Regions from separate parts of the Mesorhizobium sp. f-mel genome, predicted to be linked through region 1. Evidence: predicted binding sites of a transcription regulator. Region 1 holds the regulator's gene; each other region holds the start of a gene.
What was found. Region 1 encodes LexA, which represses DNA repair genes until DNA is damaged. Its sites were predicted from a motif close to TGTTCNNNNTGTGTTCNG; they were not measured.
Positions count from the first base shown of each region.

Region 2: a site for LexA is predicted at 4,866-4,883, ahead of ACWUKX_RS15860 (DNA recombination protein RmuC). Genes of this name have one in related genera too.
Region 3: a site for LexA is predicted at 6,586-6,603, ahead of ACWUKX_RS13635 (ImuA family protein). Genes of this name have one in related genera too.
Region 4: a site for LexA is predicted at 2,861-2,878, ahead of ACWUKX_RS10695 (helicase-related protein). Genes of this name have one in related genera too.

Region 1 covers NZ_JBSPTO010000022.1:71,335-78,844, forward strand. The annotation lists gene gltX (glutamate--tRNA ligase) at 1-979, opposite strand, end outside; gene ACWUKX_RS23040 (ComEC/Rec2 family competence protein) at 1,082-3,538, shown strand; gene lexA (transcriptional repressor LexA) at 3,532-4,269, opposite strand; gene ACWUKX_RS23050 (molybdopterin molybdotransferase MoeA) at 4,374-5,579, opposite strand; gene moaC (cyclic pyranopterin monophosphate synthase MoaC) at 5,579-6,076, opposite strand; gene trpC (indole-3-glycerol phosphate synthase TrpC) at 6,142-6,993, opposite strand; gene trpD (anthranilate phosphoribosyltransferase) at 6,998-7,510, opposite strand, start outside.
Region 2 covers NZ_JBSPTO010000011.1:50,693-58,202, reverse strand. The annotation lists gene ACWUKX_RS15880 (transglutaminase-like domain-containing protein) at 1-747, shown strand, start outside; partial or broken gene ACWUKX_RS15875 (IS5/IS1182 family transposase) at 761-880, opposite strand; gene ACWUKX_RS15870 (adenylate/guanylate cyclase domain-containing protein) at 952-2,538, opposite strand; gene ACWUKX_RS15865 (GFA family protein) at 3,150-3,554, shown strand; gene ACWUKX_RS15860 (DNA recombination protein RmuC) at 3,559-4,833, opposite strand; gene def (peptide deformylase) at 4,938-5,480, shown strand; gene fmt (methionyl-tRNA formyltransferase) at 5,494-6,423, shown strand; gene ACWUKX_RS15845 (GNAT family N-acetyltransferase) at 6,420-6,929, shown strand; gene truA (tRNA pseudouridine(38-40) synthase TruA) at 6,948-7,510, shown strand, end outside.
Region 3 covers NZ_JBSPTO010000008.1:186,810-194,319, forward strand. The annotation lists gene ACWUKX_RS13600 (NAD(P)/FAD-dependent oxidoreductase) at 1-642, opposite strand, end outside; gene ACWUKX_RS13605 (ATP-binding protein) at 706-2,208, opposite strand; gene ACWUKX_RS13610 (response regulator) at 2,268-2,963, opposite strand; gene ACWUKX_RS13615 (DUF4153 domain-containing protein) at 2,967-4,514, opposite strand; gene ACWUKX_RS13620 (HpcH/HpaI aldolase/citrate lyase family protein) at 4,813-5,709, shown strand; gene ACWUKX_RS13625 (DUF1737 domain-containing protein) at 5,735-5,941, shown strand; gene ACWUKX_RS13630 (metallopeptidase family protein) at 6,030-6,452, opposite strand; gene ACWUKX_RS13635 (ImuA family protein) at 6,627-7,510, shown strand, end outside.
Region 4 covers NZ_JBSPTO010000006.1:45,015-52,524, reverse strand. The annotation lists gene ACWUKX_RS10695 (helicase-related protein) at 1-2,676, opposite strand, end outside; gene ACWUKX_RS10690 (TetR/AcrR family transcriptional regulator) at 3,381-4,139, opposite strand; gene ACWUKX_RS10685 (FAD-dependent oxidoreductase) at 4,098-5,291, shown strand; gene phbB (acetoacetyl-CoA reductase) at 5,378-6,103, opposite strand; gene ACWUKX_RS10675 (acetyl-CoA C-acetyltransferase) at 6,235-7,413, opposite strand.

The DNA of each region.
Region 1 (7,510 bases):
TGAAGATATCGAGCAATTCGGCGTCGTTCATGCGGCGCATATGCACGCCGTTCAGCGCCTCCAGCTTGGCGAAGTCGAAGCGGGCGGCCCCCTTGTTGACGTCGCCGATGTCGAACCAGGCAATCATGTCGGCGATCGACATGACCTCGTCGTCGCCGTGGCTCCAGCCAAGCCGCGCCAGGTAGTTGAGCAGTGCCTCAGGCAGGTAGCCCATGGCACGATAGGCTTCGACGCCTAGGGCACCGTGCCGCTTCGACAGCTTGGCACCGTCGGCGCCATGGATCAGCGGGATATGCGACATCGACGGCACGTCCCAGTCCATGGCTCGATAGATCACCATCTGGCGGGCGGCATTGGTCAGATGGTCGTCGCCGCGGATGATGTGGGTGATGCCCATGTCATGGTCGTCGACGACGACGGCATGCATATAGGTCGGATTGCCGTCCGAGCGCAGGATGATGAAATCGTCGAGATCCTTGTTGGGGAAGCGGACTTCGCCCTGCACGCGGTCATGCACCACCGTCTCGCCGCCGGCCGGCGCCTTGATGCGGATCGCGCCCTTTGCTCCGGCCGGCGCCTCCGACGGGTCGCGGTCGCGCCAGCGGCCGTCATACCGAGGAGGCAGCCCCTTGGCACGCGCGCTCTCGCGCATCGCCTCCAACTCGGCCGGCGTCGCATAGCAGTAATAGGCTTTGCCGAGCCGCACCAGCTCCTCGGCGACCGCGCGGTGGCGCGGCGCGCGCTCGAGCTGCGATACCGGCTCGCCGTCCCAGGTGAGGCCGAGCCAGGCGAGCCCATCGAGAATGGCAGCGGTTGCCGCATCGGTCGAACGCTCGCGATCGGTGTCCTCGATGCGCAGCAGCATCTTGCCGCCAGTGTGTTTCGCATACAGCCAGTTGAACAGCGCCGTGCGCGCCCCGCCAATATGCAGGAAGCCGGTGGGCGAGGGGGCAAAACGGGTGACGACCTTGTCGGACATGGAACTCTCAGGCAAGCGCAAGAAACGGATGTGGTTGCGCGGACTTTCGCGCGTCGCGCGTTCATGTAGCATAGGAGGTCAAGGGCGCAAGGGGCAGACCCGATGGCTGGACCAGGCCGGGGCGTGGACGAGAGCGAGGGCGCGATCACAAGCGTCAGCGAACGATCGCTGTTTGCCGACGTTCCTCACGCCGAGCCGCTACCCGCTTTGCTGCCTGCATCGCACCCGGCCACCCAGCCTCTTTCGCCGGACCGCTCCGCGCCAATACCGGCTCCACAACCGGGGCCCGTCATTCGTTTCCGCCGACAGCTCAGCCATCTTTCATCATCCGGTATCCGCAACAGCGTGGCCTCGGCAGCCGGCCTGGAACTCGACCGCGGCGTCGCCTTCCTGCTGGTGCCGGTTTTTCTGGCGTGCGGGGTGATCATCTATTTTTCGCTTACTGTCGAACCGGACTTTCCGCAGCCCATTGCCGTCGTGGTCCTCACGGCATTGTGTGCGGCTGTCACCCGCTCATGGCGCAAGACGCATCTGTGCTTCATGGCAGCGTTGCTGTGCGCACTCGGTGTTCTCGCCGCCAAGGTTGAAACCTGGCGCGCGGGAACGCAGATGCTCGGTTCGGAAATCCAGACCCAGCTCACCGGCCGTGTCGTTAGGCTCGATCAGATGGCGAACGGCCGGATCAGGCTGACCATCGACGTGATGTCGACCGCCCGGCCGACACTGCGTTATGCACCGGGACGTGTCAGGGTTTCGGCACGCAAAATTCCCGCTGAGATGACTGCAGGCTCGGTGGCAACCGGTTATGTGCGGCTTTTGCCTCCGACTGGCCCGGTTAGGCCGGACAGTTATGACTTCTCCTTTGACAGCTATTTCGCCGGTATCGGTGCCAGTGGCTTTTTCCTCGGCAATCCGAAGATCGTCGTTTCCGAGGATGTGCCGTTCGCCGCGCGCCTTTCTTCCTCGATCGAAAAGGCGCGCGAAAACATTGCCGACCATATCAGGGACAGCATTGGTGGCGCCGAGGGGGAGATTGCCGCCGCACTGATCATCGGCGTGCGTGCCGGCATTCCCGAAGAGATAAACGAATCGATGCGGCGCACCGGCATCTACCACATCATCTCGATTTCCGGCCTGCACATGGCGCTTGTCGCCGGCACGATCATGGGATTGCTGCGCGGCGCCTTTGCGCTGTTTCCCGATTTTTCGTCACGCCGGCCGGTCAAGAAATATGCGGCTGCTGCCGCATTCCTTTCCATCGCTGCCTATCTCATTTTTTCCGGTATCGTGGTCGCGGCTGAACGCAGCTTCATCATGCTGGCGGTAATGCTTGTCGCCGTGCTGTTCGACCGAGCGGCACTTACCATGCGCAATCTGACGATTTCTGCCATCGCCGTCATCGTCGTGTCGCCGCACGAGGTGGTCGGCCCAAGCTTCCAGATGTCCTTCGCCGCGACTGCTGCTCTCGTGGGCGCCTATGCCGGCTGGTCCGACTATCGTGCCGACAGGGCCACGGCGCCGCCACAGCGACGGTCGCCGGTCGCCTTCGTCACGCGAAAACTCGCCGCTGGGACTGGTACCATCGCAATGACCTCCATCATTGCCGGCAGCGCCACCGCGCTCTTCGCCATCTGGCACTTCCAGCGCGTATCGCCGCTTAGCCTGTTCGCCAATCTGGCGGTCATGCCAATCGTCACGGTCGTCATGTTTCTGGCCGTCCTCAGCGCTCTGGCAATGCCTTTCGGCTTCGACGGACCTTTCCTCTACATGATGGGCAAGGGACTGACGGCCATGATCGCAATATCGGGATGGATTTCCGAGCGGTCGCCGGTCGATGCAGTCGGGCTGATCTCGTTGCAGTCGGTTCTGCTGGTGACGGTCGCCCTGGTCATCGCTACGATGGCGACGACATGGTTGCGGCTTGCGGCACTTCCCTTTGCGCTCGCCGGCCTGCTGACGATTTCCGACACGCGCGCCCCCGATGTGCTGATTTCGGAAGATGCGCATCTGGTGGCGCTGCCGATCGGCGGCGGCGAACTTGCCGTCAACCGGGTGCGTTCGAACGAATTCACCACCGACAACTGGAAACATGCGCTGGTTTCAGCGACCATTGTCGAGCCGGAGACATTCGAAAAAGGAGACGTGCGGTTCGACATCGCCGACCCGGCCGACCTGCCGCCTGGAGCGCCCTTCTACTGCACTGCCGGCCTGTGCCTCGCCCGGCACCCGTCCGGCGCGATCATCGCACTCGCCGACGACCGCAAAACCGCACGGCCAGCCTGTGCCTTTGCGGATTTGATCGTCATCGACGATGCCACAGCCTATTATAATCCCTGCCGCAATCCGCTGGTTCTCGTCGTCACCAAACGGCAGCTCGCTCGCATGGGCAGTGCCGCCGTCTTCTTCGATCCGCTATCAGCGACGACGCGCGCAGAAATCCGTTTTGCCGTCAGACAGCCATATAGGCCTTGGCACGAGCAGCGGAGATTTTCGCGCGAGGCGAGGGGCTTGCCGCCATACCGCAGGGCCGAGAAACCCAAGAAGCCTGCCGCTCAGTAACGCCGGATCAGTCCGACGAGCTTGCCTTGCACCTTGACCCGGTCCGGCCCGAAGATGCGCGTCTCATAGGCCGGATTGGCGGCTTCCAGTGCGATCGAGGCGCCCTTGCGGCGGAACCGCTTCAGCGTCGCTTCCTCCTCGTCGACCAAGGCGACGATGATCTCGCCAGGCTGGGCGGTGTCGGCGTTGCGGATGATGACCGTGTCGCCATCGAAAATGCCGGCCTCGATCATCGAATCACCCTTGACCTCCAGCGCGTAGTGCGTGCCGCCGGTGATCATGTCCGGTGGTACCGAGATCGAATGCGTCTGGTGCTGGATGGCCTCGATCGGCACACCCGCAGCGATGCGGCCCATCACCGGTATGGAGATGGTGGCAACGACGTCGTCGTCATTGCCGGCCGCGGGCAGGCGCGAAGGCGCCGGTTTGATCTGTCGTCCGAGGCTGCCCTGCCCAAGGCTGCCCTGAATGACGCTTGGCGAGAATTTGCGAGCCGAATTGAGGCCGGGCGCGATCGAATCGGGCAGGCGCAGCACCTCCAGCGCGCGGGCCCGGTTGGGCAGGCGGCGAATGAAACCGCGCTCCTCCAGCGCCGTGATCAGCCGATGGATCCCCGACTTCGAGGCGAGGTCGAGCGCTTCCTTCATCTCGTCGAACGAGGGCGGAATGCCGCTTTCCTTCAGCCGCTCGTGGATGAACATCAGCAGTTCATGTTGTTTGCGTGTCAGCATCGCGACCCCCAACAGAATCAGAAAAACAAACCCAGAACAAACACTATCTGTTCCAGTTGTGTTCCGCAACCGTTTAAAGTTTAATGAATGTGTTGACGTTTTGTTCAGCGTAGCATCAGCACGCTGCACGCGGCGCCCGTCGCGGCTGGGGGAGCGAATGGCTCGCGCACGATCAGCCCGTTGGCGTCGGCCAGCATTTTGAGCATCGAGGAATCCTGGACGCCGAACGGGGTCGCCAGTGGCGTGCCGGCTTCTTCCTTCACCACCGCGCGTACATAGTCCTGCCTGAGATCGTTGGCCGGCATGGCGGCGCCGAGCCGCGCCTGACGCATGTCCTGCCGGAAGGCGCGGCCGCCGAGCCGCGCAAGCAGCGGCTTCAGAAAGAGCTGCGTGCAGACCAGGCTCGCCACCGGATTGCCAGGCAGGCCGATGCAGCGGATGTCGCCCAGCCGCCCGAACATCAACGGCTTGCCGGGCCGCATGGCGATTTTCCAGAAATCGAGCGTCATGCCTTCACCGGTCAGCACGTCATGGACCAGGTCATGGTCGCCGACCGAGGCGCCGCCCAGCGTGACAATGACGTCGGCGCCTGCGTCGACCGCTTGTTTTACCAGCGTGGCGATCGCCTCCTTGCGGTCGGGGGCGATGCCGAGATCGAGCGCGCTGGCGCCGACCGAGCGGGCCGCGGCGGCGACGCCATAGGCAATGGACGAGATGATCTGGTCGGGGCCAAGGTCGCTGCCCGGCGGCAGCAATTCGTCGCCGGTGGCGATGATGGCGATCAGCGGCCGTTTCACCACGCTGACCTGCGGGTGGTTGGCCGACGCCGCCAGCGACAATGCCGCCGAATCAAGCGGGCGGCCTTTCTCCAGCAGGACGTCGCCCTTGGAGAAATCGAGCCCGAAGCGGCGGATGTTGCGGCCTTCAACCGTGGACGCGGTCACTTCGACGCTGCCGCCGCCGAGATCCCTGGCATTCTCCTGGATGACGATGGTGTCGGCGCCTGCAGGAAGCGGCGCGCCGGTGAAGATGCGCACGGCCTGCGCCGGGCCGACTGTTCCGGCAAAGCCGCGTCCGGCCGGCGCCATGCCGATCACCGAAAGTCTTGCGGGCACGGACGCGACGTCCTCGGCCCGCACGGCATAGCCGTCCATGGCGGACGCGTTGAATGGCGGCTGGGTGCGGAGCGCCAGAAGCGGCTCCGCCAGCACGCGGTCGGCGGCGTCCATCAGGGCGACGCATTCAGCCTGCAAGGGCGCAGCATCCTCAAGCAGGCGCTCGAGCGCCTCGGCGACCGGAAGCAGTGCCATTATTGGCCTGCCCCCTTGGCGTCCGCCTTGTAGTCGCCGGATTTGCCGCCGGTCTTTTCCACCAGCCTGATGCCCGAGATCACCATGGCGCGGTCGACCGCCTTGGCCATGTCATAGATGGTCAGGCAGGCGACCGAGACGGCGGTCAGCGCTTCCATCTCGACGCCGGTCTTACCTGTGACGCGGGCCAGCGCCGTGACCTTCAGGCCTGGCAGCGTCGCGTCCGGTTCGATGTCAACGGATACCTTGGTCAACAGCAGCGGATGGCAGAGCGGGATCAGCTCATGGGTCCTCTTGGCCGCCATGATGCCGGCGATGCGCGCCGTGCCCAGCACGTCGCCCTTCTTGGCATCGCCGTCGAGAATCATCTTCAGCGTTTCGGGCCGCATCGCGACAAGACCTTCGGCGATTGCCGTGCGCGTCGTCTCCGCCTTGTCGCCGACATCGACCATATTGGCTTCGCCTTTCGCGCCAAGATGGGTGAGGGCGGCCGTCAAGTCAGTCAGCCTTAGAGCGACGTGCGTCCGTTTGGACGCGCAAAGTACGCTCTAGCACTTTGAATCTATGCATCGTGCTCTCCGAATATCGATTCCGATTTTCGGGCCGATGCATGAGCCGGCGCCTTGCCCGTCAAAAGCAGGCGCGTTGCAGTGGCCACATTCTGTTGCCGCATCAGGCTCTCGCCGACGAGGAATGTACCGATGTCGCTCCGTTCCAGCCTGCGGCAGTCTTCGTGCGAGAAAATACCGCTCTCGCTGACCAGCAGGCGGTCTGCCGGCACCATCTTCGCGAGCCGCTCCGAGGTCTCGATGCTGGTTTCGAAGGTCCGGAGATTGCGGTTGTTGATGCCGATCAGCCGCGATGACAGTTTCAGCGCGCGTTCCGTCTCGGCCTCGTCATGCACTTCGACCAGTGCGTCCATGCCGAGTTCGAACGCCGTCGTTTCGAGTTCGCTGGCCACGGCGTCATCGACGCTCGCCATGATGATCAGGATGGCATCCGCGCCCCACGCACGGGCTTCGAACACCTGATAGGGCTCGAACAGAAAATCCTTGCGCAAAGCGGGCAATGTCACGGCGTTGCGCGCATCGGTGAGGAATTCAGGCGCGCCCTGGAAGGACGGCGCGTCGGTCAGCACGGAAAGGCAGGCAGCACCACCTTTCGCATAGGCCCTGGCCAGTGCCGGCGGATCGAAATCGGCGCGGATCAGGCCCTTGGACGGGCTCGCCTTCTTGATCTCGGCGATCAGCGCGAAGCTGCCGGATTTGCGCTTGGCTTCAAGAGCCGAGAGAAAGCCGCGCGCTGCGTCGGTGTCCTTCGCCCGCGCCTTGATCTCGGCAAGCGGCACGCGCGCCTTCGCCGCAGCGATCTCGTCGCGCTTGTAGGCTTCGATCTTGCGCAGGATATCAGACACGGCTCTATCCGTTCGAAATCTCGACCAGCCGGTCGAGCACTTTCAGCGACCGGCCGCTGTCGATGGCTTGCGCTGCCGTCGCCATGCCGTCGGCAAGCGTCGTCGCCTTGCCCGCCACCACCAGTCCGGCGCCGGCGTTCATCAGCACTGTATCACGAAAGGCGCCGGCAGCGCCGCCCAGCATATCGCGCAGCGCCTGGGCGTTGTAGGCGGCGTCGCCGCCGCGCAACTCGTCCTTGGTGTGCCGCTTCAGCCCGACCGCTTCCGGGGTCAGTGAAAAGCTGCGGATCTCGCCGCCGACCAGTTCGGCCACTTGGGTCTCACCGGTGGTGGTGATCTCGTCATAGCCGTCGCCATGGGCGACCCAGGCGTGGTCGGCGCCCAGTGCCTTCAGCGTCTCGGCCACCGGCATGATCCATTCAGGCAAGAAGACGCCGACCATCTGCCGGCTCACACTGGCCGGATTGGAGAGCGGGCCAAGCAGGTTGAAGATGGTGCGGGTGCCGAGCTCGACGCG
Region 2 (7,510 bases), on a different contig from region 1:
ATGCTCAATGTCCACTATTCCCGCGCGTCGGATCTCGAACGGCCGGACTTCCTGACCTCGAACCCACCGGTGCCGATCGAGAGCTACCGGGACAGTTTCGGCAACTGGTGCAACCGTCTTGTCGCCCCGCCGGGTCGCTTCAGCTTCGGCACGGACGCGGTGATCCGCGATACCGGCACTTTCGAGATGGGCGATCTGATCGCCTGGCAGAACGAGGTGCGCGACCTGCCGTCCGACACGCTGCTGTTCCTGCTGCCCAGCCGCTATTGCGAGAGCGACGTGCTAGCGAACGAAGCGTGGCGGCTGTTCGGCCACACGCCGCTCGGCATTCCACGCGTGCAGGCGGTCTGCGACTTCGTCCACAACCACATCATCTTCAATTACGGCAATGCGCGGCCGACGCGCACGGCGGCCGAAGCCTATCGCGAGCAGAGCGGGGTCTGCCGCGACTTCGCCCATCTCGCCGTCGCCTTCTGCCGCGCCTTGAACATCCCGACGCGCTACTGCACCGGCTACATCAGCGACATCGGCCTGCCGAAACCGTGGTCGGACATGGACTTCGCCGCCTGGATGGAGGTCTATCTCGGCGGCCGCTGGCATGCCTTCGATCCGCGCAACAACGCGCCGCGCATCGGCCGCATCCTGATCGCCTCCGGCCGCGATGCAGCCGATGTGCCGCTGACCCATATTTTCGGGCCCGGCACGCTGGCCGGTTTCAAGGTCTGGACGAACGAGATCGTCGAGTAGGCCGTGTGGACAGTTACCGCAACCACAAGACAATAGCCGCGAGAGTGACAACGGCGCGGTAATTGCGGGCGGGTTTCTCGAAGCGGGTTGCGACCCGGCGGAACTGCTTGAGTTTGGAGAAGCAGCACTCAATCTGCTCTGTAAATCCACACGGCATGGAGATCACTTCGTTGAAGTCTCAAATGCGGTCAGACGTTCAAAAACCTAAGAAGCGGCGGGCTTGCTTCGGATGGTTAAGGCCAAGAGCGCCTCCGAAAGTCGTTTCTTCGCCCGCTCGACCCCGTTCTCGTCGATTGCCTCAACATCGAGGAACAAGTCGAGGCCAGTCGCGTGCTCGCTGATGACCTGAGGGCGCTGGGCCAGTTCACCCAGGAGGCCCTCGACTTCGTAGGGGACAACCTCCCGGCTGATCCCCTTCATGGCAATCGGTGCTAACGGACGCGCCCGGACAAGGTCGCGGACGAGCGCGTAAGTCTCATAGCTGAGGCAGATGCCGCCGGGCTCGGCAATCGACTGCAGACGGGCCGCCAAGTTCGCTTCGGCTCCGATGATCGTGTAGTCCATCCGATCATCGGAACCGAAGTTTCCAACATTGCAATAGCCCGTGTTGATGCCCATGCGAGCTTGGAAGGGCCGTTCAACTCCGCGGTCACGCCACACCCTGTTCAACTGCTCCAGCCGACGCTGCATGTCGACAGCCATGCGCAAGCAGGCTCTCGCGTCTTCCTCGATGCCTTGCGTCTCGGGGTCTCCGAAGAACACAAGAAGCGCGTCGCCGATGAACTTGTCGACGGTGGCGCCGTGTTTGAGCGCGATCGTCGACATCTCGGTGAAATACTCGTTGAGGAGAACCGTCAGGTCCTCGGGCTGGAGCCGTTCCACGATCGCGGTGAAATCCTTGACGTCGGAAAAAAAGATCGTGAGCTTCTTGCGCTCGGTCGCGATGGTGACGTCCTTCTGGCCGCTGAAGATGCTTTTGTAAATTTGAGGCGAGAGGTACTTGGCGATCTTCAATGAAATCGCGGCCAGGAAGTCGTTTGCCTCGGAAAGCTCTTTATTAATGCCCTGAACCAAGGCGGACTGACGACGCTGCAGGAGAATGAACGTCAGGCCCGCCGCCGCCGCGAAGCCGAAATATAGGAGCAGATATTTGAAAGCGAGGACGTTCGCAGCGATGGGCTGATTGACTGATATCTCCTGGATCCCTCGGACATCCCCAACCTTCCAGTCCGTCTTGGGGCTGTCCGGGTGTGAGTTATGGCAGGTCACACAGACTTGTCCCATTACAACCGGGGCCGCGGCTCGGACGTGCCGGTCAAACAGCGAACCCGAGACTTCGATGATCGGCTCCCTCGGGTTGGCGCGCAAAGCAAAGATTGCATTCCGCTCGAATGCATCGAGCTGATGGGGGTCGCGACCTTTGAAGGGTAGATCCGAGACGAACCGATATTTGACGGACCCGTCGTGAGCGCTGATGCGCTTGCCGAGTTCGATCGAGAGGGTTGCTGGAATAGGGATCGCGCCTGGCACGTCCCGGTAGTTATGCGTCGCGGTCACGGCGTCGTCTGCTTGCAGCACGCGTCCCACGACTTCGCTGCCGTAGAATCCGCGCATTTCGTCGATGATCCGGCTGATTTCGCTGGCTTGCGTGCGCAGCATCCGTTCCGATAGGTCTCGCAGGTCGAGCCAGGCTGCGACGGGCAGACCTATAAGGCCGATGACCACTGCCGCTACCAGGAGCGGTCCCATGGTGCGCTGCTGACGCGCAATCTGTTCACCCAGTCCAGCCATTGTGCAAGCGCCCGGCAGTCACTAGCATCTGAATTATAGCTCATTCCCGGCAAGGTACTAGCGTCAGTCTTGGCTCGATGAAAACACGTCAGCCCTGCAACGACCGACCGACCTTGAGCGGTTGTTGCTAAGCCCCACCCTCACAGCGGACTAGACGGGCAGTGAATCAGTGAAGGGGATGTCGCAAATCGGTTGGGGCCCGGAATGCGCTCCGGGATAACGGCTCAGGGTCAGAAGTTCACCTCCGGCAAGGCTGAGACTTCTGCGGCCGGAGAGCGCTTCGGAAAAGAAAGTGTCCCGCGAAGCGTATCCTGCGGCGCCCGGCCAACTGGACTGTTCTCACGCTTGGAGAAGGAACGCTCAAAGCCACTGTCCGACTCTCTAGGGCTTTGGCCCATCGCTTTGAACGACTGGACGGCTCGTGCGTTGTGCTGCGTGTGGAGCTTCGGCGCATGGATCGATAGGCTCACAGCGGATGGAAACGATGCGGTACACCATGGCGGCGCATGGCGGGTCCCGAAAGTGATCTACGCGGCGCTCGCCACATACTATGTGTCCAAACGGGCGCACCTCGCTCAAGCATTGCCGAACGGATTTTGGGAGGAATGAAAATGAAGATCGACGGCGGGTGCCATTGCGGCGCCATCACTTACGAGGCGGAAGTCGATCCGGAAAAGACCAGTATCTGCCACTGCACCGATTGCCAGCAACTGACGGGCACGGCCTTCCGCGTGACCGTGCCGGCGCCGGAGGACCACTATCGGATCACCAAGGGCACGCCGAAGATCTACATCAAGACCGCACCGAGCGGCGCCAGGCGCGCCCAGGCTTTTTGCGGCGAGTGCGGTTCGCATCTCTATGCCACGTCGGTCGGCGACGGGCCGAAAGTCTACGGCATCAGGGTCGGCACGGCGCGACAGCGCGAACAACTGATCCCGAGAAAACAGATCTGGCACCGCTCGGCGCTGCACTGGCTGCCGGAATTCGCAGGCACGACGATCGTGGAGGAGCAGTAGCCTCTCAGTCGTCGCCTTCGACCACCCTTAGCCTCAGCTGGCCGGTCTTGGAGTCGGCGACGCGTGCGCCTGCTTCGGCCCTCGCGCCGGTCCCATGTGTCGTCCCGGCCGATCCGGCGTCTTCCTCCGTCGGCTGCGCGCCGAACTCCAGCGCCTCGATCTTCTGGCCGCGCTTGGTCACCTTCGACGTCGAGACGAGGATGTCGTCGATATCCTTCGCCGACTGGCCGAAATGGCTCTGCAGCTTGCGCACCCGCTCGTCGAGGCGCGAGACATCCTCCATCAGCCGGATGACTTCGCCCTGGATCAGATGCGCCTGCTCGCGCATGCGGGCGTCCTTGAGGATCGCCTGGATGACCTGGATCGACAGCATCAGCAGCGACGGCGAGACGATGACTATTCGGGCGCGGTGCGCTCTGTGGACAATCCCCTCGAAATTCTCGTGGATCTCGGCGAACACCGATTCCGACGGAACGAACATGAAGGCGGTGTCCTGCGTCTCGCCCTGGATCAGGTATTTTTCGGAAATATCGCGGACATGCACCTCAATATCGCGCCGGAACGCTTGTGCGGCGACCTTCTGCAAATCGGCGCCTTCGGCGGCACGGATGGCATTCCAGGCTTCCAGCGGAAACTTGGCGTCGATGGCAAGTGCGGGCGCCCCATTCGGCATCTTCACCAGGCAGTCGGGCCGGCTTCCGTTCGACAGGGTCGCCTGGAATTCATAGGCGCCGTGCGGCAGGCCGTCGGCGACGATCGCCTCCATGCGCGACTGGCCGAAGGCGCCGCGCGTCTGCTTGTTGGAGAGGATCGCCTGAAGCTGAACGACCTGGCCGGCGAGCGACTGGATGTTGCCCTGCGCCGTATCGATGACCGCCAGCCGCTCCTGCAGCTTGGCGAGGCTCTCATGCGTCGATCTCGTCTGCTCGGTCATGGTCTGGCCGAGACGGCCGGTCATCGCGTCGAGGCGTTGGCCGATCGACTGTGTGAGTTCGGCCTGCCGCGCCCCGAACACTTCGGCGATGGCGCCCATGCGGCCCTGCATCTCGGCCTGGCTTTGCAAGATACCGGCCATCCGCGCCTCGGCGTCGCGGGCGTGGTCGGCGGCTTCGGCGGCAGCCACCGCACGCGCCTTGGCCGAGCGCCACAGCGCGACGACGAGCGCCACGAACAGCCCAAGGAACAGGATCGCGCCGAATGCCAATGCGTGGCCGAGCGTGATCGTGGTGGCGCCGAGCCGGGCGATCGGTTCGGACAGGATGGTGGTCAACTCGTTCATATGGACAGCATAGATGATTCGGCCTGACGGGACAGATCAAAACGTGAACAGCGCTGCAAATGCCCCGGTTGACGCTTTTCATTCGAGGTCTTAGGTGAGACGCCATGTCGATCAAGCCGCTTATCATCCTTCCCGATCCCGTCCTGCGCCAGGTTTCAAAGCCGGTCGAGCGTGTCGACGGCGCTTTGCGCAAACTGGCCGACGACATGCTGGAGACCATGTATGATGCGCCGGGCATCGGTCTGGCGGCGATCCAGGTCGGCGAACCGCTGCGCATGCTGGTGGTTGACCTCGCCAAGGAAGACGAGACGCCGGCGCCGCATGTCTTCATTAATCCCGAAATCCTCGAGAGCGCCGATCAGCGCTCGGTCTACGAGGAGGGTTGCCTGTCGATCCCGGATTACTATGCCGAGGTCGAGCGCCCCGCCGCCGTGCGGGTGAAATATCTCGATCGTGACGGCAAGCTGCAGGAGATCGAGGCCGAAGGGCTGATGGCGACCTGCCTGCAGCATGAGATCGACCATCTCAACGGCGTTCTGTTCATCGACCACATCTCGAAGCTGAAGCGCGACATGGTGGTGAAGAAGTTCAAGAAGCTCGCCAGGGACAAGGCAGGCAACAAGGCGCCGGGCAAGTTGGTGGGATAGGCTCAAAATGCCCCTGCGCGTCATCTTCATGGGTACCCCCGATTTTTCCGTTCCGACGCTGCGGGCGATCGCGGAAGCCGGGTATGAGATAGAAGCCGTCTATACCCAGCCACCGCGCGCCGCCGGTCGCCGCGGGCTGGAACTGACGCGGTCGCCGGTTCAGCGCGAGGCGGAGCAACTGGGCGTCGAGGTGCGGACGCCGGTGTCGCTGAAAAGCGAGGTCGAGCAGCAGGTGTTCCGCGCCTTGCGGGCCGATGTCGCCGTGGTCGTCGCCTATGGATTGCTGTTGCCCAAACCCATTCTCGAGGCGCCGCGGCTCGGCTGCCTCAATGGTCACGCGTCGCTGTTGCCGCGCTGGCGCGGCGCCGCCCCCATCCAGCGCGCCGTAATGGCCGGCGATTCCGAGACAGGCATGATGGTCATGCGGATGGAAGAAGGCCTGGACACCGGCCCGGTAGCCATGGTCGAAAAATGCGCCATCGGACCCGATATGACGGCCGGCGACCTGCACGATCGGTTGATGCTCATTGGCGCCGCGCTGATGGCGGAAGCGCTGGCACGGCTGGAACGGGATGCCCTGACATTTACCATTCAGGCGACGGCGGGGGTGACCTACGCCAAAAAAATCGATAAAGCGGAGACGCACATGGACTGGACGCGGCCTGCGGGCGAAGTCCACAATCATATTCGCGGCCTGTCGCCCTTTCCCGGCGCATGGTGCGAGACCGAAATCGGCGGCCGTCTGGAACGGCTCAAACTGCTTCGCTCGACGCTTTCGCAAGGCGCCGGCGAGCCGGGAGGAATTCTCGACGACCGGCTGACGGTCGCCTGCGGGTCAGGCGCGATCAGGTTGGTCGAAGTTCAACGTGCGGGCGGAAGGCCCATTGCCGCGCAGGAGTTTCTGCACGGGGCCAAGCTCGAAAAAGGAATGAAATTCTCATGAGCATGATGTCAATACGCGCGGCGACGCCGCGAGACCGCAAGGCGATTCGCCTTGTCGAGGAACACGCATTCGGCCAGCAGGCAGAGGCCGGATTGGTCGATGCGCTGGTCAGCGGCGGCGACGCCGTCGTCGAACTGGTGGCGGAAGAAGATGGACAGGTGGTCGGCCATATCCTGTTTTCGCGGCTTTTCGTGCAGAACGGCGGCAAGAGCTTTTCGGCCGTGGCGCTGGCGCCCCTGGCGGTCGAGCCGTCATTCCATGGCACCGGCATCGGCGGCGCGCTGATCCGCGAGGCGCATATCCGCCTGAAGGAAGCCGGCGAAGCGCTCGCGGTAGTGCTTGGCGATCCTGCCTATTATGGCCGCTTCGGCTACAGCCATGCGCGCGCCGAAAAGTTCGAAAGCGAGTACCAGGGCGAAGCGTTGCAGGCGCTGGCCTGGGGCGAGGCGCCTGAGACCGGCAGGCTGGTCTACGCTTCAGCCTTTAGCTCCGCGCTCGCCGCCTAACCTCAATCCCGCTTAGGAATGCCGCGTTTTCGCCTCGACATCGAATATGACGGCAGCCCCTATGCCGGCTGGCAGCGTCAGGCAGACCAGCCTTCGGTGCAGCAGGCGATCGAGCAGGCGATCGAGAGGTTCTGCGGCGAACAGGTCTCGCTGCGCAGCGCCGGCCGCACCGATGCCGGCGTCCATGCGACTGCTCAGGTGGCGCATGTCGATCTCGTCAAGGCATGGCCTGATGACAACGTGCGCGATGCCGTCAATGCCCACCTGCAAACGGCCAAGGCGCGCATCGCCATCCTCAAGGCGGCTGTCGTGCCTGATAGCTTCGACGCGCGTTTCTCGGCGATCGGCCGCCACTATCTCTACCGCATCGTCAACCGACGCGCGCCGGCGGCACTCGACAAGGGCAAGATCTGGTGGGTGCCGAAGCGGCTCGACGCCGAGGCTATGCACGAGGCGGCAAAGGTGCTGCTGGGGCGGCATGATTTCACCACGTTTCGCTCGACCCAGTGCCAGGCCGACAGCCCGGTCCGGACGCTCGACCGGCTGGATGTCGGTCGGCTGGGTGACGTGATCGAAGTGCG
Region 3 (7,510 bases), on a different contig from region 1:
TGCAGAAACCTTGCCGGCATTCGGCCCGGCGGCGTTGACGACGATGCCGGCCTCGAGCCGCTCGCCATTGTCGAGGTTGACGCTGGTGACGCGGTCGCCCTGCCGCTCGATGCCGGTCACATCAGCGGTGACGAAATCGATGTTTTTCTCGCGGAGCGCCTTGCGGAACAGCATCAGCATCGCATGCGCGTCGAACCAGCCCTCGCCGCTGCGGCCATAGGCGCCCGCGGTGATGCCTTCGGCCGATAGCCATGGGAAGCGACGCACCAACGCATCCGCATCCTCAAGGACGATGTCGGCGCCTTCGGCGATCTGCGCCTCGTGGTTCGCCTTGAGGATCGGCAGTCCGTTCTCGCCGGCGAGGATGAGATAACCGCCTTCGCGAAAGCCGATATCGGCGTCGGCTCCAAACTCTTCCGTCAGCCGCCGGAACAGTTTCAGCGTGAACTGCGACAGGCGGATGTTCTCGGGAATTGAAAATTGCTGGCGAATGGAAGCACAAGACAGCGTCGTTGCCGCATGGGCGAATTGCGGGTCGCGCTCGACCAGCGCGATCGAACCGGAAAACCCTTCCTCGCGCAGATAATAGGCGATCGAGGAGCCGACGATGGCTCCGCCGATGATGACGACGTCGTAGCGCACTTTTTTGCGTCTCCAGTTCTAGAGCATGATCCCGAAAGCCGGTTTTCGGAATCAGGCTCCAATTCATACAGCCGGCAGGATGATCTCGAAGCGCGTGCCGCGCTCGGAGTCAACCAGGCGGATCGTGCCATCATGCGCTTTCAGGAGGGCCAGCACGATGCCGAGGCCCATGCCGGTGCCGCCTGCATCGCGGCGCGTGGTGAAGAACGGCTCGAATATCCGCCCCCGATTGCTGGGCGAAATGCCGGCGCCGTCGTCGCTCACCAGAATCGTCGCCTTGCCGCCCGCGCTCGCCGCCGTGATCGAAACGAGCGTTGCGCCATGGCGCGCCGAATTGTCGATGAGATTGGCGAGCACGATGGCCGCGTTCTCGGCCGACATGCGCAGGCGGATATCGCCGCCTCCCTCGACACGGACCGCCAGCCTGTCCTCGGCCGGCAGCAGCGCCAGTGCGGCGCCAACCAACGTGCTTTCGCCGCCGGGCGCAAGATTTTCGGCGCGCGCCAGGTCGAGCAGACGGCGCACCAGAAGGTTGAGCCGTTCAGCATCGGTGACGATGTTGTTCGAAAACCGCCGCCGTTCGCCCTCATCCATCGCGCTGCCCGAATCGCGCAGCAGTTCGGCCGCCCCCTGGATGGCCGTCAGCGGCGATTTGAGCTCGTGCGAGACATGCGTAGCGAAGGTCTGGATGCTGTCCGAGCGCGCATGCAGCTTTTCGGCCATGTCGAGGAAGGCGTCGGAAAGCGCCGCCATCTCGCGCGTGCCGTGATGATCGAGCGGCCTGATCGCGTCGCGATCACCGGCCGCGATGCGCTTTGTCCGTTCCATCAGCGCGTAGATCGGCCGGCTGACGGTGCGCAGGAAGACCAGGCCGATAAGCAGCGTGCCGCCGAGGATGGCGATCGCCGCCAGCCCCACCTTGCCGCGCTCGCCATAGAGGTGCTTGACGATGTTGTTCGGCGTTCGCGACAGATAGACCACGCCGGCGACCTTGCCGTCGACCGCGACCGGCATCGCGACGAAGACGCGGACTCTCGTACCGCGGCTGACCGAATAGAGCGATGGTGGCGGCTCGTCGGAGATCCTCTGCCGGAGCGCGCTGGCATAGCGCCCGGCCAGCGCCTGGCGAACCTCCTCGACGGCGCCGAGCGACAGGCCGATCTCCTCGCGTCCGGCGATGACGACGCCTTTGGGGTCGAGCAGCCGAAAGCCGGCAAGCGTGGTTTTCTGCGTCTCGGCAAGAATGCCCGACAGCCGCGCGCCGATCGCCGCGACGGCTGGATCCGTGGCGGTCGCGGTGATGGCGGGCGGCCGGGCCGGCAGAACGTAGTCGGAGGCAAGATCGAGGCGCGGCTCGATCGGCCGGTAGGGAGAGTCCGGATCGGTGGCACTGTCCGCAGGCACGGCCGCGCCGAGCTTTTCGATGGCGACGCCGGCGTCGCGGACCTCTTGCGCATAGATGGCGCCAAGGGCCGCACCTTGCGCGATCAGCTCGGCCTCGGTCTGGCGGATCAGCTGATTCTCGTAGAGCCGGAAGAAGAACAGGCCGACCAGCGGCAGCGCCATCACCATGATCAGGATGGCAACAACGATCGTGGCGAGGCGCGGCCGCCATTTATGCGCGGTCACGCGCCGCACCGGCCGAGCCGGAAGCCGACGCCATGCACGGTCTCGATCGCATCCGTGCAGCCGGCCGCCGCCAGCTTGGCGCGGATGTTGCGGATATGGCTGTCGACGGTGCGGTCGGCGACATGGATGTTGGCGGCATAGGCATTGGCCATAACCATGTCGCGGCCGAGCACATGTGCTGGCCGCGCCAGAAAGCCTTTCAGGATGGCGAATTCGATCGAGGTCAGCACCAGCGGCCTGCCGTCGAAGCTGGCCGCGTGGCTAGCCGGCAGCAAAGCCAGTCTGCCATGCGAGAATTGCCGGTCGTCGGTCTGTTCCGCCTTTGTCGGGCGGGCGCGCCGCAGGATGACATTGACGCGTGCGACCAGTTCACGCGGGCTGAACGGCTTGGTGACATAGTCGTCGCCACCCATTTCGAGCCCGAGGATGCGGTCGATTTCTTCATCACGCGCGGACAGGAACAGCACCGGCACATCCGATGTATGCCGCAGCCGCCGGCAGACCTCCAGCCCATCCATCTCCGGCATGCCGATGTCGAGCACGACAAGATCGGGCGCGCGGCGCCCGATCGCCTGCAATGCGGCGGCGCCGTCCGATACCGCAACCGTCTTCATCCCCGCCTTTTCGAGCGCAAAGCAGATGATTTCGCGGATATGCGGATCATCGTCGGCGACAAGGATAACATGCGGCATGGATCAGCGGCCCGGCGCGAAGGGTTCGGAGCCCTGAGGAACCACGAACGGGATATATGTGTCGAGAGTACGAAGTAGCCGCCAGTCGCGGAAGCTCCAGGCGCGCCAGTTTTCCTGGCCCGCGCGGTAGCGGGCCTGGTCCTGCCCAAGCAGACGGGCGAGTTGGCGGTAAGAGGGAATGCTGGCCGCATTCGTCTCGGCCTGTTGCTCGAGGAAGCGATCAAGCGCCGGCCAGGCGCTGGGACCGAGCGAACGCAAATACCAGAAATCGAGCTTGGTGCCGCGGCCGGTCATTTCGAATGAGTGCTCGACATTGTAGTTGGCAATCAGCGCCGCGAAGTTGATGAAGGAGCAGGCATAGAGCGTCACCGAAAGCGTCAGAAGATTGGCGGAAAGCAGCCATTCATTGGATTTTTCGAGTGCGATGCGGGCGATGATCAGAGCAAGGCCCGTCGCCACCAGCCCCATCCAGACGAAGGCGGCGACGCGCCAGTAGGTCAGCGCATAGATGCCGATATAGAGATCGAGCCGCAGGATCGACGAGATGACCAGCACGATGTTCTGCGCCACCCAGACATAGACCAGCCGGCGGATGAGCGGATCGCTGGAGGTAGCACTTCCCGGCCGCAGCGCCGCCAGGACGAAGCCGGCGGCAAGCAGCGCCGTGACGATCAATGGATAGGCGCCGCGATGCGCATAGGCGGCGTAGGTCAGCCCGTCGGGAAGGGCGATGCCGCCCCACAGATAGGTGGCGTCGAGTGCGGTCTGCACCGCGAACAGGATGTTGAAGACGACCAGCGCGCGAAGGATGGCGGCCTTGCCGAAGACGATGTCCTCGATCGCCTTGGCGGGTTTTGTCGACACCCCGAGGGGGATAGGCAATGCGAGATGTGCAATGCGGCGGAAAAAGAGCGGCAGGCGCGGGCGCAGAAAGACCCAGACGCCGGCAAGCACGACCAGCCAGAACGCCAGCCGTGGCAGCTGGATGAGGTCGAGCAGTGCGTGGAGATCGATCAGCGACAGCCAGTATTCGATAACCGGATTGGCGGCGCCGAACAGCGCGAGAAACACTGCGCCCAAGGTCAGCGGCATGATCCAGACGCCGATCGCCGCAAGGCGGATACGCCGCTGGCCAAGCCGCCGCGCCGCCTTGCGCCAGCGGAAGAAATCGTGGACGAACCGGAATGGTACCGCGAGCAGGAAGAGCGCGACCTGGCCAGCAATGCGGGCAAGCCCACGCCGCAGCCGGCCGACCAGCCAAAGCGCGAAGACGACCATCGCCGCCAGCCCGATCGCGACGGACAGCGCACTGACATTTTCAATGAGCGGCAGCAGCCCGACAAGCAGGGCGGCGAGTCCGAGCCACAGGCCGCGGGCGCTGAGCGCCGAGGGATGGATGGCCGCGACTGCGGCGGCAAGCGTAGTGCCGAACAGGAAAAGCGTGATGCCGACCGGCTGCCCGTAGAAGAAGAAATCGGCCAGCGCGGCAAGCAGGACCGCAACGCCGAATCGCGCGCAAAAGCTCGGAGCGGCCGTAAGTAACGATGTCATGATCGGACTTTCTCAGCGGCTTTGATCCGGGCGGCATACCGGGGCGGAGATTTGCGGATGAAGGGGAAGATGGTCGCCGAACGGTGCGCCCGCGGCGGATCGACGAGCCACCAACCGTCATTGTGGAGGCGGTAAGGCAGGGACCAACGGGATTTTTCTCGCTCTTGCATGCCGCCCTTCTCGCCAGCCGAAATGCAGGCAGCGAGGCGGGTCCGAGGAGATTTTCGGGAGTTTTATGCAGTTTTCGTGCAGGCGAAGACCGCTTGCCTCGACCCGCCGCAGACGGCATAGATCGGACATGACGACCGAAACCTACCTCCCGCGCCGCTCAGTGCTCTACGTCCCGGCCTCGAACGACAAGGCGCTGGCCAAGATCTCATCGCTGGCCTGCGACGCCGTCATCATCGATCTCGAAGATGCGGTAGCCCCGGCCGATAAGGTTTCTGCGCGCGAAAAACTGGCCGGCATCTTCGCCAATCGCCCGGTTGCCAACCATAATGGCCGGCGCTGCGAGATGATCGTGCGCATCAACCCGCTCTCCAGCAAATGGGGCGCCGACGATTTGCTGTCGGCGTTACGCTGCGAGCCCGACGCCATCCTGCTGCCCAAGGTCGACACGCCGCGCGACGTCCTCGAGGCCGGTGACGTGCTCGACGACAATTTCGCACCCGACGCGGTGAAACTATGGGCGATGATCGAAACGCCCAAGGCTCTGCTCAACATCGGGCCGATTGCCGAGCTTGGCCGCGATCCGGCCTCGCGGCTGGTCTGTTTCGTTGCCGGAACGAACGACCTGGTCAAGGACACCGGCATTCGCGCCACGCCCGACCGGCGCTATCTCACACCGTGGCTGATGCAGATGGTGCTCGCCGCGCGCGCCGGTGGCCTCGACCTACTCGATGGGGTCTTCAATGAGTTTCGCGATCTGGATGGCTTTGCGCGCGAATGCACGGAAGCGGCCGCCATGGGATTTGACGGCAAGTCGCTGATCCACCCGGCTCAGATCGATGCCGCGAACCGGGCCTTCGCGCCATCTGCCGAAGCCGTGGCCGAGGCGCGCTTGGTGAAAGCTGCCTTCGCACTTGCCGAAAATGCCGGCAAGGGCGCCATCGCACTGAATGGAAAAATGGTCGAGCGGCTGCATCTGGCGCAGGCCGAAAAACTGCTGGCGAAGGCGGCCGCCATCGGGGCATGATTGGCAACCCACCACAGGAATGAAAATGAAACTCTACCGCTTTCTGTCCGCTCCGGACGATTCCAGCTTCTGCCACAAGGTGACAGCGGCGCTGAACAAGGGCTGGCACCTGTTCGGCTCGCCGACCTATTCCTACGACAAGCAGACCAAGAGCATGCGCTGCGGCCAGGCCGTGGTGAAGGATGTCGAGGGCCAGGAATACGGGCCCAGCACCAAGCTCAGCGATTGGTAGGGCGCTGAAACGCTCATCCCTCGTCCCTGGGTGAAGCAGGAGCGAAGCTCCGTCGCGGAGACCCTGGGATGACGAAGCGTGAGGCAGCCTACTCCGCTGCCTCTTCGATCCGTTCCATATCGTCGTCCGACAGGCCGAAATGGTGGCCGATCTCGTGAATCAGCACATGAGTGACGATATCGCCAAGCGTCTCCTCGTTCTCGGCCCAGTAGTCGAGGATGGCGCGGCGGTAGAGCGTGACGCGGTTCGGCCCCTCGCCGGTCTGCGGATTCCAGCGCTCGGCGATGCCGCGCCCCTCAAACAGGCCGAGCAGGTCGAAAGGCGTTTCCAGCGACAGATCGTCCATGATCTCGTCGGTCGGAAATTCGGCGATCTGGATGATAATCTCGCCGGTCAGCTTGCGAAATTCCTCCGGCAGATGGGCGTAAGCCTCTAAGGCCAGGAACTCCATTTCCTCCATCGACGGCGAAAGCTCGTCGTGCCAGGTACGGGTCTTATAGATGCGGGCCATGCTTTGTCCTTCTGATCCCGGCATATAGGCTTTCGAGCCGGACTCGGCAAATGGCCGGTTTGCCGTCCCGACGCGGGCAGGAATAAATTCCCCATGACTCCGCTTGACTCTTCGGGCGGCCTCTGGAATCAATAGGAACATAACAGGAACAATTGTGAGTGGAAGCTGACCGTCATGGCGACAAGCGCCGTGGCGCGGGAGACTGTTTTTGCCCTGCGCCGACAGATCGCGAAGATCGAGGGAACGCTGCCCGAGCGCCTGGAGACGCCGGCCGGCGCAGCTCCCGTTGATGCGGATGTCACGCCCCGGGATCTAACAATCGTCCGCCGCGGCCTCGCCGTGGCGCCGCCCGATGCGTTTCTGCGCACCGGCGCGGAGGGTCTCGATACTGCGCTCAGCGGCGGCCTGCCGAAGGCGGCGCTGAGCGAGATCCATGGCGCCGCGACACGTGATGCCGGGGTCGTCGCCGGTTTCGCCCTGTCGCTCGTCAGCCTGATCCTCAAACAGGAGCCGCCGCGACTGCCGGTCCTGTGGATCGGCACCGCGGAGGTCTTCCGCGAGGCCGGCTTCCCCTATGCCAGAGGGCTTCATGGCCTTTTCGGGATCGAGCCGGAGCAATTGCTGTTTTCCGAGGCGCCAAGGCTCCTCGATGGGCTGTGGGTCGCCGAGGAAGCCGCCCGGATGACGGCGCTCGCCGCCGTCATCCTCGAAATCCGCGGCAGCCCGCAGCGGCTGGACCTCACCGCGACGCGGCGGCTGCACGCCCGGGCACAGAGCGCCGGCCGGCCGGTGTTCCTGCTGCGCCAGGCCGGCGAGGCCGAACCGACGGCGGCATCCGTCCGCCTCGTCCTGTCGGCTGCGCCGTCGGCACCACGCCAGACGCTCGCCGGGCCGCTCGCCGGCTCGATCGGCCGCCCCGCCTTCACCGTCAGCATCGGCAAGAGCCGCACGGCCTTGCCGGGACAATTCACACTGGAGTGGAACCCGGATGAACGCAATTTCGAGGAAAGAAGGGCCGGGGAAGAACGGGCAGCGAATCCTGTCCCTGTGGTTTCCGC
Region 4 (7,510 bases), on a different contig from region 1:
GGTGGAGGGTTCCGCAGGGGCTTCGGCCGTGGCTTCGGCCGTGGCTTTTGCCACTGCATCCGGCTCAGAACTCCCGGCCGGCGCCTCGGCGGCTGCGTCCGCAATCGCGGCTTCGGCTGCCTTGGCCTGCTCGGCTTGTTCTTCCGCCGCCTGCTTGGCCGCGGCGGCTTCGCGCGCGGCATTGTCCTGTGCCTCGAGCCGCGCCCTCACCTCGACCGCCGGCTTCGGCTCTGCCCGGTAGCCGAGGCCTTTCAAAATCTCTTCCATGTCGTCGGCCGTGGCGCCGAGGATCGACATCATCGGCGGCGTCACCATGAAGGACTGACCATCATAGGCGCCGTCGGGGCGCTGGCCGAGGCCCGGCTTCCAATTGGTTGCGGGCCGGATCAGGTCGGCCAGCCGTTCAAGGATGTCGACGCGCACCGCGCGACGGCCGAGATTGCGGTAGCCGGCCAGCTTGTAGAAGGTCTTGTCGAACGTGGGATCGATGACCACCGAGGTGCGGCCGGAGGCCAGCGCGTGAACCACGTCGCCAAAGCCGGGCTTGTCCTTGCCGTCGCTCCTCAGCGCCCACAACAGCGTCACCAGTCCAGCCGGGGCGGGCTTGATCAGCGCGGGCACGAAGACGTGGTAGGCGCCGAAGCGCACGCCGAGTCGGCGAAGGGCGGCGCGGCCTTCCTGGTCGAGCGACTTCATCTCCTCGGCGATGTCACGGCGGTTGATGAGGCCGAAATGCTCGACGAGCTGGAAGGCGATGCCACGGCCGATGCCGGTGATCTGCTCGGCGTTCTTGAGGTCGACCAGCGGCTTCAGCAGGGACTCGATCTGGAAATTGACGAAGCGCTCGGCGCGGGCCGCGACCTTATCGCGGGCGGGTCCGGTGAGTTGCTCGTCGGCCAGCAGCACAAGGCGCGGCTTCAGCGGCTCGTCGCCTGCTACCAGCGTGCCGATCGGCGCGCCGATCCAGCGCAACGTGCCGTCGGAGCCGAGCGCGATGTCGCCGTTGGCCGAGGCGCCGAAGCGTTCGGCCCGCGCCTCGAATTCGGCTGCAAGCGCCTTCTGGGCTGCTGCACGCACCGCCTTGGCGTCCTCGCCGCCGGCGCTTTGGTCGGCGGTGAAGCGGAACCCCTGCAACTCGCCGACATGATGGCCTTCGACGAGGACGGTTCCGGTTGGGCTGATTTCGGCTTCAGGCATGGTATTTTCTCTAAGGCGCCGCATGAGGACGGAAGTCCTGCGGTCTACGAAGCGTTTCGTCAACCGCTCATGCAGCGCATCCGACAATCTGTCTTCGATTTCGCGCGTCTTTTCCTGCCAGTGTGCCTGATCGGCCAGCCAGCCGGGCCGGTTGGAAACGAAAGTCCAGGTACGGATCTGGGCGATCCGGTGCGACAGCGTGTCGATGTCGCCCTCGGTGGTGTCGGCACGGCGCACCTGCTCGGCCATGTAGTTCTCGTCGACATGGCCATGCCTGGCAAGGTCCATATAGATCGAGGCGATCAGGTCGGCATGCTGGGCTGGCGCGATCTTCCTGTAGTCGGGAAGGGCACAGGCCTCCCACAACAGCGCCACGCGCCTGGCGTCGGTGGCAAGCGCCCGAATGTCCTCGTCGCGGGACAGGTGCTCGAGCGCCTGCGCATCCACCGCCGGCAGCGCGCGCGTCAGGCCTTCAACCGGGGCGTTGGTCTCGATCGAGCGCTTCAGCGCGTCGAGGTTGGCGAAATCGAAACGCGCGGTGCGCCATTGCAGCACCTTCACCGGGTCGAAATCATGCGCTTCGATCTTCTTGACCAGTTCCTCATCCAGTGGATCGACCTGGCCGGTGACGCCGAAGGTTCCGTCGCGCATGTGCCGGCCGGCGCGGCCGGCGATCTGGCCGAGCTCGGCCGCCGTCAGATTGCGGTACTGGTAGCCGTCGAATTTGCGGTTCTGGGCGAAGGCGACATGATCGAGATCGAGGTTGAGGCCCATGCCGATCGCATCGGTGGCGATCAGATAATCGACATCACCCGATTGGAACAGCGCCACCTGCGCGTTGCGGGTGCGGGGCGATAGCGCACCGAGCACGACGGCCGCACCGCCCTGCTGGCGGCGGATCAGTTCGGCGATCGCATAAACCTCGTCGGCGGAAAAGGCGACGATCGCCGTACGTCGCGGCAAGCGGGTGAGCTTCTTCGAGCCGGCATAGGCGAGATGCGACAGCCGTGGCCGCGTCACCACCGACACGCCCTTCAGCAGACGCTGGAGGATGCCGTGCATGGTGGCCGCACCCAGCAGCAGTGTCTCCTGGCGGCCGCGCAGATGCAGGATGCGGTCGGTGAAGATGTGGCCGCGCTCGAGATCGCCGGCCAGCTGAACCTCGTCGATGGCAACGAACGCGGCGTCGGTCTCGCGCGGCATGGCTTCCACCGTACAGACCGAATATCTGGCGCCGTCGGGCTGGATCTTCTCCTCGCCGGTGATGAGCGCCACCTTGTGAGCGCCGACCTTCTCGCAGACGCGTGTATAAACCTCGCGGGCGAGGAGCCGGAGCGGCAGGCCGATAATGCCGCTTTCATGCGCCACCATGCGCTCGATGGCGAGATGGGTCTTACCGGTGTTGGTCGGCCCGAGCACGGCGGTCACGTCGCGGCCCGACAGGATCAGCGGTTCAGTGTGTTTCGGCTGGATGTTCATCGACCTGGAAATAAGGCTCTCTGCCTCGCGTTGTCGGGAGCGCGCCCCGTGCTGGCGCGTGTGACAAGCACATAGGGATTTCGGGCGCGAAGCGAAAGCGGAATGTTCCGACGGCAGCTCGAAGGCTCCCCTCAGCTTCGATAATCTGTTCCGATTAGACAGTAGGGCGTTCCGATTTAACAGTTGGAACGAGTCTGGAACGAATCGGCTACGAATCGCTGACTCGCGCGGATTCAGGGTTTGTTCACGGCTACATCTGGATTTTTCGCCGGCGAGTCTCACCACATGCTGAATCGCCGAAATGGCCCGTTTCATGCAGGGCTGACTCGCCGTTAACCTTTGCCGATGAACGATCGACAGCAGGTCGGCGGTGTCACCAACATTTTGAAATTATTAATCTTTCCTAACGCGCCTTAACCATTTGGGGATGTTTTCAGCCTTTTGTAGTTAACCTTCCGCTCAAAGCCGGAACGAAACGGCGACGAATCAGCGCTGGCGGGAGTTTCCCGGTTTGTTCACCCCAATATGTAGTGTCGTGAACAGGTTTTCCACCGGGTATCCACAGGCGGGGAACAGGTTTTGCACAGGCTGTGCGGCCGCCGTTAACTTTTGCGTGCCGCTTCGGCACAAGGTCGGCGCCGCGTCCATCGTCGGCGCAGTCGCTGCACGAGGACCAGTGTGCCAGCAATGCAGAACGGATTGGTTCAAGACCCGTCCTCTCCCACGGCATAGCGCTGCAAAGTAGGGCCGACTTTCTGGATAATTTCGTCGTGGGACAGGGCGACGACTGGCGGAAGCCGCAGCAGGTACCGGCACATCGCCAGACCCAGCAGCTGGCTCGAAACGAGCCCGGCCCGTCGACCCGCATCGGCGGGGTCAGAGACCGCCGCAACCACCGGCCTCACCTGGTTGCCAAATACGTCGCGCAATTTTTCCGCGGCGAATTCGTTCGACGTCGCCGAACGCAGCAGAATTGCCATGCCAGGACCGCTGGCCGGGCCTTCCCAGATTTCGAGAAAACGCCTGACCAGCGTTTCACCGATGGCGTTTCGATCGATCACCCGCAGCGCCGGCAATTGCAGGTCGACGACCGCCGCCCTGGCAAACAGTTCGTCCTTGCTGCGGAAATAGCGGATCACCATGGCCGGATCGATCGAGGCATGCGCCGCGACGTCGCGGATGGAGGCGCCGTCATAGCCGTGCTCGGCGAACAGGAGCCTCGCGGCCTCGAGAATTTGGGCGCGCGTGCGGTCCGACTTGCTGGGTTTCTTCGGCTGATTCTCGGTCATGAAATTCATATGCCAACGGCCGTTGACAAATGCAATGGGTTCGGCTAGAAAGTCAACGATCGTTGACAAATGGAGAGAGAAATGTTGCCCGAAACTACGGAAGTCCTGATAATCGGTGCCGGGCCGACCGGCATGGCGCTGTCCATCGTGCTGCACCAGGCCGGTGTCGATCATGTTTTGATCGACAGGCTGGCGCAGGGGCTTCAGACGTCGCGGGCTGGCGTCATCCACGCGCAGACGCTGGAAACGCTGCAGCCGCTCGGCGTCACGCAGCGGCTGAGCGAACTTGCCCTGAAGCTGCAGAATTTCGCCATCCGCGACCGCAATCGGGCGCTGCTCAAGCTCGATTTCAGCAAGCTTCCGTCAAGGCATCCCTATCTGATGATGCTGCCTCAGAACCTGACCGAGCAGGTGTTCGCCGAACGGATCGCAACCCTGGGCGGCGTGATTCATCGCACGGTCGAGGCCAAGGCGGTCGTTCAGGACGCTGACGGCGCACGCGTGACGGTGATCGAGAACGGCCGCGAGAAACTGATATCGGCACGCTACGTCGTTGGTGCCGACGGCATGCACAGCCTGGTGCGCAGGTCGACCGGCATCGAGTTCGACGGCGCGGCCTATGACGCTTCGTTCGTACTCGCCGATGTTCGTCTCGACTGGCCGGTTGGGCCGACCGAAGTGTCGCTGTTCTTTGCACCGGCCGGGCTGGTGGTGGTGGCGCCGCTCCCGGACGGATCGTACCGGGTCGTCGCAACAATGGATGACGCACCGGAAAAGCCCGAGATCGCTGACATCCAGGCGCTGCTCGACAGCCGTGGACCGACCAAAAAAAGAGCCCGGGTGCTCGATCTGTCGTGGAGCTCGCGTTTTCGCGTCCATCACCGCCTGGTCCGCTCGTACCGCAAGGACCGGTTGTTTCTCATGGGTGATGCCGCGCACGTGCACAGCCCGGCGGGAGGGCAGGGCATGAACACCGGCATCATCGACGCGGTCGTGCTTGGCCAGTTGCTTGGCGACGTGGTGAACGGCGTGCGCCCGGAAGCGGAGCTCGACCTTTACGAAACGCTGCGGCGCCCGGCGGCCGAAGAGGTGCTTGAACTAGCGGGCACGATGACCGACATGGCGCTTACCCGCAGTCCGGTGAAGCGGTTCGTCCGCAATCTCGTGCTTTCGGTGCTGAACCTCAATTCATTCCTGAGACGTCGCATCGCCTTGAAACTGTCAGGCCTCAGCCGGGCGCCGCTTGCCCGCCTGCCGGCACCTTCGCGCGAGCCGATCCCCCAGACCAAGCCTGCAGCCGAACCAGGGCTGAAGCTTGTTGCCTGACAGCCGCGATTGTGTGGCTCCCAGCCCTCGGTCTTGGCCGTGTTGGCGTCGGCCCGGTACATCAGCTACCAGCGAGGGCCGACGCCTCAGGTGATATACTGGCCGCCATTGGCGGTTAGGGTCGAGCCGGTGATGAAGCCGGCATCGTCGGAAGCGAGGAAGACGACGCAGCGTGCGATCTCTTCCGGCTCGCCGAGGCGGCCGACCGGGATCTGCGGGATAACGCGCTCGTTGAGCACCTTCTCGTCCATCGCCCTGACCATCTCGGTGGCGATATAGCCGGGACAGATGACATTGACGGTGATGCCGGCTCGCGCCCCTTCCTGGGCGAGCGCTTTGGTGAAGCCGATATCGCCGGCCTTCGAGGCCGAATAATTGACCTGGCCGGTCTGGCCCTTCTGGCCATTGATCGAGGAGATGGTGATGACGCGGCCGAACTTGCGGTCGCGCATGCCGCCCCACAGCGGGTGCGTCATGTTGAAGACGCCGGAAAGATTGGTGTCGACGACCTCTTTCCACTGCTCGCGCGTCATCTTGTGGAACATGGCGTCGCGGGTGATGCCGGCATTGTTGACCAGCACGGAAACCGGACCGAGATCGGCCTCGACCTGCTTGATGCCGGCAGCGCAAGCATCGTAGTCGGCGACGGACCATTTGTAGACCGGGATGCCGGTCTCTGCCTTGAATTTCTGCGCCGCTTCGTCATTGCCGGCGTAGTTCGCGGCAACCTTGTAGCCGGCGGTTTTCAGGCCGATCGAAATCGCGGCGCCAATACCGCGCGACCCACCGGTGACGAGTGCTATCTTTGTCATGATGTCCTCCCTTTTTTCTTTCATGAGCGGTGGGCGACGAACGGGGAACGCTCTAACGGCGATTGAGCCCCGTTCCGCCCGACTATTTCACGGCTTGCTCACCCTGTCTTCACGACGCTTCGCATATGACTTCACAGCGCTTCCACGCACATGGCAACGCCCATGCCGCCGCCGATGCACAGCGTGGCAAGGCCTTTCCTGGCACTTCTGCGGCGCATCTCGTAGACCAGCGTGTTGAAGATTCGGGCACCGGAGGCGCCGATCGGGTGGCCGATGGCGATGGCGCCACCATTGACATTGACGATGGACGGATCCCAGCCCATGTCCTTGTTGACGGCGCAGGCCTGCGCGGCGAAGGCTTCGTTGGCCTCGACCAGGTCGAGATCGCCGACCGACCAGCCGGCCTTGGCCAGCCCCTTGCGCGAGGCCGGAATAGGCCCGGTGCCCATGATCTGCGGATCGACGCCAGCGGTCGCCCAGGACACGATGCGCGCCAGCGGCGTGATGCCGCGCCTTTCGGCTTCCGCTTCGGTCATCAGCAGCACGGCGGCGGCGCCGTCATTGATGCCGGAGGCATTGGCGGCGGTCACGGTGCCCTCCTTATCGAAGGCCGGTCTTAGCTTCGTCATGGCGTCGATCGTGGCGCCGTGGCGGATGTATTCGTCTTGGTCGACAATGGTGTCGCCCTTCTTGCCCTTGACGGTGAAAGCCACGATCTCGTCTTTGAATTTGCCGGCCTTCTGCGCGGCCTCTGCCTTGTTCTGGGAGGCCAATGCGAGCCGGTCCTGGTCCTCGCGGGTAATCTGGAACTGGCGTGCGACGTTTTCGGCCGTGTTGCCCATGTGGTAGCCATTGAAGGCATCCCACAGCCCGTCCTTGATCATGGTGTCGATCATCTTGTAGTCGCCCATCTTGACGCCGGCACGCAGGTGTTGAGCGTGCGGGGCCAGCGACATCGATTCCTGCCCGCCGGCGACGATCACCTTGGCATCGCCGGTGGCGATCTGCTGCATACCGAGAGCAATAGCGCGCAGACCTGAGCCGCAAACCTGATTGAGGCCCCAGGCGGTGGTTTCCTTTGGCAGGCCGGCATTGATAGATGCCTGGCGGGCGGGGTTCTGGCCCTGAGCCGCGGTCAGCACCTGGCCGAGGATGACCTCGTCGACCTCCGCCGGCTCGACACCGGCACGAGACAGCAGTTCCTTGATGACGACGGCACCAAGCTCATGCGCCGGGGTGGCGGCAAAGGCGCCGTTGAAGGAACCGACGGGCGTGCGCGCCGCACTGGCGACAACGATGGCAGCGGACATGTTCTTCTCCAGACTTCGAGGTATCGTATCGTCAGGGCTTTTCTTGCCCTTTCAATGGCCCAAGTCAAACCGGAAATGGGCACGCTGGCCATGCGCC